2 regions of the Pseudomonas halotolerans genome follow, and region 1 is predicted to be linked to the other one. Evidence: riboswitches for the same ligand, from Rfam matches in the RefSeq annotation. Region 1 holds a riboswitch; the other holds the start of a gene.
The links. A riboswitch is a leader RNA that binds a small molecule or an ion and turns the genes downstream of it on or off. The one in region 1 is predicted to bind cobalamin.

Region 2: another riboswitch for cobalamin. It lies ahead of cobO (cob(I)yrinic acid a,c-diamide adenosyltransferase); the one in region 1 lies ahead of AAIS01_RS25505 (CbtB domain-containing protein).

The regions. Positions count from the first base shown of each region.
Region 1 is NZ_JBCNTJ010000028.1:7,080-11,151, forward strand. It holds gene nfuA (Fe-S biogenesis protein NfuA) at 1-193, shown strand, start outside; gene cobM (precorrin-4 C(11)-methyltransferase) at 381-1,127, opposite strand; gene AAIS01_RS25495 (cobalamin biosynthesis protein) at 1,203-1,607, opposite strand; gene AAIS01_RS25500 (CbtA family protein) at 1,604-2,299, opposite strand; gene AAIS01_RS25505 (CbtB domain-containing protein) at 2,311-2,499, opposite strand; cobalamin riboswitch at 2,600-2,822, opposite strand; cobalamin riboswitch at 3,037-3,251, shown strand; gene cobW (cobalamin biosynthesis protein CobW) at 3,351-4,072, shown strand, end outside.
Region 2 is NZ_JBCNTJ010000001.1:27,454-31,525, reverse strand. It holds gene AAIS01_RS00155 (C40 family peptidase) at 1-121, shown strand, start outside; gene AAIS01_RS00150 (PQQ-dependent sugar dehydrogenase) at 307-1,617, opposite strand; gene AAIS01_RS00145 (hypothetical protein) at 1,685-2,269, opposite strand; cobalamin riboswitch at 2,429-2,665, shown strand; gene cobO (cob(I)yrinic acid a,c-diamide adenosyltransferase) at 2,744-3,355, shown strand; gene AAIS01_RS00135 (cobyrinic acid a,c-diamide synthase CobB) at 3,352-4,072, shown strand, end outside.

The DNA of each region.
Region 1 (4,072 bases):
CCAGGTTTCGCTGATTGACGTAGTGGAAGACGGCATCGCCGTGCTCCAGTTCGGCGGCGGCTGCCAGGGCTGCGGCCAGGCCGACGTGACCTTGAAGGAAGGCATCGAGCGCACCTTGCTCGAGCGTATCCCGGAGCTCAAGGGTGTGCGCGACGTGACCGACCACACGCAGAAAGAAAACGCCTACTACTGATTGTGGCGAGGGGATTTATCCCCGTTGGGGCCGAGAAGGCCCCATCGATTATCTGACATATCGCAAACGAGATCTGGGGCTGCTGCGCAGCCCAACGGGGATAAATCCCCTCGCCACAAAAACTGCGTCAGACATGGACTTTGCGAATACCTGCTCCACAGGGGGAGGTTGATTCTTACTGATCGGGTCAGGGCCTGTAGAGATGCGCATGCCCGGCGCGGTACAGCGACGACTCACTGAACACATCATTGCCCAGCACACGCCCCACCAGGATCAGCGCCGTGCGCCGAAAGCCCTTGGCCTGGACCTTTTCGGCAATATCAGCCAGCGTACCCACCACCCAATCCTGATCCGGCCATGTCGCCCGGTGAATCACCGCGATCGGGCAATCCGCGCCGTAGTGGGGCAGCAGTTCGCTGACGATTTTTTCCAGATGATTGACGCCCAGGTGAATCGCCATGGTTGCCCCGTGCTGCGCCAGGCTGCCCAGTTCTTCGCCGGCGGGCATCGCGGTTTTGTCCGCGTAGCGGGTGAGGATCAGGCTTTGGGACACGTCCGGCAAGGTCAGTTCGGTGCCCAGCAGGGCGGCGCAGGCTGAGGTCGCGGTCACACCGGGGATGATCTCGAACGGGATGCCCAGTTCCCGCAGGCAGCGAATCTGCTCGCCAATGGCGCCGTACAGGCTCGGGTCGCCGGAGTGCACCCTGGCCACGTCCTGGCCCTTGAGATGAGCAGCCTTGATCAACTCGATAATCTGCTCCAGGTGCAGCTCGGCGCTGTTGATCACCTGTTCGGCGCTGTGGCCTTCCAGCACGGCTGTGGGCACCAGGGAGCCGGCGTAGATGATCACCGCGCAGCTGCGGATCAGTCGCTGGCCTTTGACAGTGATCAGTTCCGGGTCGCCAGGGCCGGCGCCAATGAAATAAACGGTCATGACCGGTTCCTAAAGGTGAGTGGGCGACCCTTTGAATGAAGATCGCTCATGATCCAGGGCGCGAATTATCGGGGTTTACGACGTGACCGCCAATGCCAGCGTGGCGCTTGGGGTCTTTTGGCGAGGAATCAGCAGCGTCGCAGGCGTTGCGCCCAACCGGTCGGCCAGCGCCAGGGCGGCGCTTTCGGCGACGCCATAGCAACCGGTGTGCTCAAACGCGATTTCAGAGCGGTGACTGAGCCGCTGCTGATAGCTGGACAACTGCCCGGCATTGAAGCAGGTCAGCGGCAACTTCAGTTGCTCGGCCAGTTCCAGCAGACCCGGCTCGTCACGCTTGAGGTCAATACTGGCCAAGGCGCGAACCCGGGAGAGCTCAATGCCATGCGCCAGCAAGGTCTGATCAAGCAATGCCCGCAATGTGCTGGCCGGGCAGCCGCGTTGACAGCCCAGGCCGACCACCAGGATCGGCCCGGCGCTCATGCGTCGTGGTGAGCCTGGTCGCCGCGACGGAACAACCATGCGCTAACCAGGCCCAAGGCCAGCCAGAACGCGACGTTGGTCACTTGCGAGGCGAGCTTGAATTGGCTTTCAAGTGCTTCGGGCGCCAGCATCGAGTGGACCTCAGGCTGCGGTGCGCCGATAACATGGGGCACCAGCAAGGTCGCCACGCCCAGCAATTTGAGCAACCAATGCCTGCCAAAGACCATCAGGGCGATGCCCACCGCCGTGGACGCCGCCGTACCGATCCACCACATTTGTCGCTGGGCCAGATCGGCCGCGGCCGTACCGGGCAACTCCGGTGGCAGGCCAAGGGTCGGCGCCAGAACGAAGGTGGCATAACCGGCCAGCCCCCAGAGCAAGCCTTGGGACGTGCGGGTGGGCGCACGCAAGGTGTACAAGCCCGCTAACATCAGGGCAAAACCCACCGCGACCACCAGATTGCCGCCGGTGGTGGAGAGCACTCGCTGCCAACCGTCTTCCGGCTCCCACGCTTCGCCGTCATGGGCATGAGCAACCCCGGCAGCGTGTTCATGGACCTCGGTAGTCGGTGCGCTTTCGAAGGTTTCGGCCTGCAGAATCAGCGGCGATACCCAGAAACTCTGGAGGAGGGTCAGCAGCAGGGCGGCCAGCAACCCGCTGAAACCGGCAGTTTGGGCGATACGCTTGATCATGTCATCAGGTCTCAATGGCACGGGAATGCGGCGCTGTGGCGGGTGTCGTGGGCCGCGTTGTGCACCGCTTCGATGTGGGAGAAACCGGCGAAATAGACCAGACCCGCGCCGAGGATCGAGGCGAAAATCGCTGCGCTCAGGCGCTGGCTCAGGGTTGTGGAACTGCTGGCGGTACGGGCGGTGCTGCTGATGGTCGACATGGCGCTTCCCTATGGTCTTGTCATCGGGTGAAGCGAGCGCAATGAAACCCCGGGCACAAGCCCGCCAAGGTTCGAACAGCGCCCGCCCACCGCGGGTTTGTTGATGCATGAGTCATGGGCCGGTCTCCGGGCTCGCGAGGGGCAGGGCTTGTGCCTGGCCGACAAGCGTCACCTTCCCATGCCGTGAGGCACAGTGGCTCTGACGCTTCTCTCGCTTACCGTTGCGGGGGCAGCACCGGACTGACGTGGCCTTGAAGTAAAGCACACGATTCACCGGTTTCCCGTTTCACCCTGTGAAGGGCACCCGTAACTAGGCGCACAGGAGAGCATGGGCGGGGGCGGGGCGTCAATTGGCATGGATTATCGGCCTGGCACCGAGTTGCGCCTTTCGCGAGCAAGCCCGCTCCCACACTGGATCTTCGCCGGGCCCAAAACTTGAGGCCAATGCAGATCCAATGTGGGAGCGGGCTTGCTCGCGAAGGCGGCAGCACATGCACCACCGAACTCTCTGGAGATTGACCCGCCCCCACACCCTGCGTAGCCTTGCGCCTTCGAGGTTCTTCGGCTTTGGTCGAAGCTAAGAAGGGAACGCGGTCCAAGCCGCGGCTGCCCCCGCAACTGTGAACGGTGATGTTGCTGCAAGGCCACTGTGCATGCTCTTTTACCAAGGGTGCACGGGAAGGCGCAGCCACTGCCAGTCGAATGACTGGCCCGCCGTCAGCCAGGAGACCTGCCTCGACACAGATTCTCACTACAACCGGGCGGGGTGATCCGGTGGCGAAATCTTCCGCGTGCGCCCATGCGTGCGGGTTGTCGTCCCGTTTGCCCGCCACCTTGCCAAAGGGCATCCGATGAAAACACTGGCCAAACTCCCTGTCACCATCGTCACCGGTTTCCTCGGGTCGGGTAAAACCACCTTGCTGCGGCACATGCTCGACAACGCCCAGGGCCGCCGCATCGCCGTGATCGTCAACGAATTCGGTGAACTGGGCATCGACGGCGAGATCCTCAAGCAGTGCTCGATCGGCTGCACCGAAGAAGAAGCCAGCGGTCGCGTCTATGAATTGGCCAACGGTTGCCTGTGCTGCACCGTACAGGAAGAGTTTTTCCCGGTGATGCGCGAGTTGGTGGCGCGGCGCGGTGACCTTGACCACATCCTCATCGAAACTTCCGGCCTGGCCCTGCCCAAACCGCTGGTCCAGGCTTTCCAGTGGCCGGAAATCCGTAGCGCTTGCACTGTCGATGCGGTGATCACCGTGGTCGACAGCCCGGCCGTGGCCGCCGGCACGTTCGCCGCGTTCCCGGACCAGGTCGATGCCCAGCGCAAACTTGACCCGAATCTGGACCATGAATCACCGCTGCACGAGCTGTTCGCCGATCAACTGGCGAGCGCCGACCTGGTGATCCTCAACAAAGCCGACCTGATCAGCCCTGAAGACCTGGCCAAGGTGCGCCTGGAAGTGGCCGAGGAGCTGCCGCCGGCGGTCAAGGTCATCGAAGCCAGTAGCGGTCGCCTGCCCCTGGAAGTGCTGATCGGCCTGGGCGCTGGCTCCGAGGAGCACATCGACAGCCG
Region 2 (4,072 bases), on a different contig from region 1:
CCATGCGCCGGCCACTGGTGGTACGGTCAAGCTCGACAGTTTGTCCAAGGCTTATTGGCAGAAAGCCTATCTGAGCGCCAAAAGGGTGCTGCAACCGGCGCATCTGGCGCGTAATCCCTGACGCGGAGTCTCAGCTCAGCGTGAGTTTGTGGCGAGGGGATTTATCCCCGCTGGGCTGCGAAGCAGCCCTAAAGCTTGAAACCCCGACGTGTCAGGCCGATCGCGTCCAAACCGCTATTTTTGGGACTGCTGCGCAGTCCAACGGGGATAAATCCCCTCGCCACAAGGATAAAGGTGTGACCGGCACTATTTACCCGACACCCGCCAAATCTTGTTCCCCACATCATCAGCCACCAACAGCCCGCCTTGCTTGTCGATCACCACGCCCACCGGGCGGCCTTGGGCTTTTTCATCGGCATTCAGGAAGCCGGTCAGCACATCCACCGGTTGCCCCACCGGCTTGCCGGCGTTGAAGGGTACGAAAATCACTTTATAGCCGCTGTGGGGTTTACGGTTCCATGAGCCGTGCTGCCCGATAAAAGCGCCTTCGGTAAACGGCGCGGGCAAGGTGCTGCCTTCGGCGAACGTCAGGCCCAGTGAGGCAGTGTGGGGGCCGACGGCGTAATCCGGGGCGATGGCCTTGGCCACCAATTCCGGTTTTTGTGGCTCGACTCGCTTATCGACGTTCTGCCCGAAATAGCTGTAGGGCCAGCCATAGAAGGCGCCGTCCTTGACTGAGGTGATGTAATCCGGGACCAGGTCGCTGCCGATCTCATCGCGTTCATTCACCGCGGTCCATAGCGCGCCACTGCGCGGTTCCCAGGCCAGGCCGTTGGGGTTGCGCAAACCCGAGGCGAAGATGCGGTGATTGCCACTGGCGCGGTCCACTTCCCAGATGGCTGCGCGGCCTTCTTCAGCCTCCATGCCATTTTCTCCGACATTGCTGTTGGAGCCGGTAGTGACGTACAGCTTGCTGCCGTCCTGGCTGGCGATCACGTTTTTGGTCCAGTGGTGGTTGAGCGTGCCACCCGGCAGGTCGACGACCTTGGTCGGCTGCGCTTTGATTTGCGTATCGCCCTCGTTATAGGGGAAACGAATCAGGCGGTCGGTGTCGGCCACGTACAGATCATTGCCCACCAGCGTCATGCCAAACGGCGAGTTGAGGTTTTCCAGAAAGACCGTACGAGTTTCGGCGATGCCATCATGATTGGCGTCACGCAACAGGGTAATGCGATTGGGGCTGGGCACCCCCGCACCGGCGCGGCCCATGACTTTCTCCATGACCCAGCCACGAATGCCTTTGGCGTCGTCCGGCTTGGGCGGCGCGTTGGTTTCTGCCACCAGCACATCCCCGTTGGGTAGCACGTAGAGCCAGCGTGGATGATCCAGTCCCTCGGCGAATGCGCCCACTTGCAGTCCCTGGGCGGGGGTGGGCTTGGCGCCATCCGGCCAGCCGACCGCTTCAGCAATGTTGACGGTGGGGATCAGGGTCTTGTTCGGTTCCGGCAGTTTTGGCGAGGGGCCAGTGCCGTCGGAAACCTGCAGCGTGGAAGACTCGCCGCAAGCAACAAGCCCTGCGGCCAACGCGACGATCAGAAGGTGTGGGGGCTTGAGCATGCGGGCTTCCCTATGAGTGCATGGTAGTTACTCATAGAGAAGCTTAGACCCGTGATGGTTCAACCGTTCAGCCGTTGGCCTGCTTGAGCAGCACGGCGATGCCCGGATGATAATGCCCGGCCTCATTGCGCAATTTGCGATAGGCATAAGGGAAGTACCAGGCCACGGCGCAGGTATTTTCCTTCTGCAGTTCGTCGATCATGTCCTGCAGCTCTTCTGGCGTGGTGCTTTGCTGGGCTTTTTGCGGTGCGACGAACAGGCAACCCAATCGCAGGTCACTGGAATAGCTGATACGTTTGGCGTCGCTGGTGATGTCGAGCAGCGGCTGAGTGAGGTTGAGACTCTTGACCTTCGGCCAGCGTTGAGTGGCCTGGATGAAAGCGCGCTCCTCGGTGCTGGCGATGAACAGGTCGGCGCTGACGTTGCGTTCGCCTTCTTCATTCTGCTTGCGGGTCGGCGTGTGCTGCAGCGTGACCATTTCGGCCATCCAGGCTGCGGCCGACAGCAAGCCAAGATTGGCTTTTTCATCGAACCAGTAAGGTGTGTCGTTATCGCCGCGCACGGCGTTGTAACGGTCGATACAGTCAAACCAGCGTTCCAGCACCGGGCGCAGGAATTCCAGTTTTGGATTGCTGATGATCATGCCTTGCATGCTTTTGCCCCCTTGTTATTGTGATATCGGGTCGTGATGCCTATTTGATATCACTTGCCGCAGCATGGCACAAGATTGGCGTCATTTTATTGATTGGGGCCAATATCCGCTGCTGAACCTGTGGCGGCTTTAATTGACGCTCCACCCCCAACCCTCTAACCTTCGCCGCTTGTTTCAGGTGCTCTGTGACCAGGCGATCGTTGGGTCGACAGAGTGAAACAGGGAAGCCGGTGAGTGCATACGAACCCGGCGCTGCCCCCGCAACGGTAAATGAGTCAACGCTGCGCCTGGTTCTGCACAGGCCATCAGCCACTGTGTCGGTAGACATGGGAAGGCGCGCAGCCCGGCATCACGCCGCTCATGAGCCCGGAGACCGGCCTGATTCATCCAACGGCATCACGGTGGGCGATGCCAGGCTTGCTGCCGTTTTTTTTGTGCCCGCCCGCCGTTATCCAATCCCAACGGAGAGCTCCCATGACCCAGACCCCCGATCGCGACGAACGCCACCTGGCGCGCATGCTGCGCAAGAAAGCCGTGATCGACGAACGCATTGCCAACTCGCCCAACGAATGCGGCTTGCTGCTGGTGCTGACCGGCAACGGCAAGGGCAAGAGCAGTTCGGCGTTCGGCATGCTGGCCAGGTCCATGGGCCATGGCATGCAATGCGGCGTGGTGCAATTCATCAAAGGCCGCAACAGCACCGGTGAGGAGCTGTTTTTCCGCCGCTTTCCGGAACAGGTGCGCTTTCATGTCATGGGCGAAGGTTTCACCTGGGAAACCCAGGATCGCCAACGTGACATCGCCGCTGCCGAGGCAGCCTGGGCGATCTCGCGTCAATTGCTGAGCGATCCGTCCATAGGCCTAGTGGTGCTCGATGAACTCAACATCGCCCTCAAGCACGGTTACCTCGACCTTGATCAGGTCCTGAGTGACCTGCAGGCCCGCCCGCCGATGCAGCACGTAGTGGTGACCGGTCGCGGCGCGAAGCCGGAGATGATCGAACTGGCCGATACCGTCACCGAGATGGGCATGATCAAGCATGCGTTCCAGGCGGGTATCAAGGCGCAGAAAGGCGTCGAACTGTGAGTGACGTTTCCATTGCGAGTCGTCACTGCCCGGCGGTGCTGATCGCCGCCCCAGCGTCTGGGCAAGGCAAAACCACCGTCACCGCCGCCCTGGCCCGCTTGCATCGCAATCAGGGGCGCAGGGTGCGGGTCTTCAAGTGCGGGCCTGATTTCCTCGACCCGATGATCCTTGAGCGGGCCAGCGGTGCACCGGTCTACCAACTGGACATGTGGATGGTCGGCGAGCAGGAAAGTCGTCGATTGTTGTGGGAAGCCGCCGAAGAAGCCGACTTGATTCTGATCGAAGGGGTGATGGGGTTGTTCGATGGCACGCCATCGAGTGCCGATCTGGCGCGGCACTTCGGCGTGCCGGTGCTGGCGGTGATCGATGGCACAGCCATGGCCCAGACCTTCGGCGCCCTGGCCCTGGGCCTGGCGCGGTATCAGCCGGACTTGCCCTTCGCCGGGGTACTGGCCAATCGGGTCGGCACCTTGCGCCATGCGCAGTTGCTCGAAGGCAGCCTCACCGAAGGCCTGCGCTGGTACGGCGCCTTGTCACGGGAAACCGGCATCGAACTGCCAAGCCGCCACCTTGGGTTGGTCCAGGCCAGTGAATTGAATGATCTGGACCTGCGCCTCGACGCCGCCGCCGATGCCTTGGCTGGCAGTTGTGAAGTGGCGTTGCCGCCCGCCGTGGAGTTCGTCGCGCCAGAAGTGATTGCCGCGCAGCCGTGGCTGG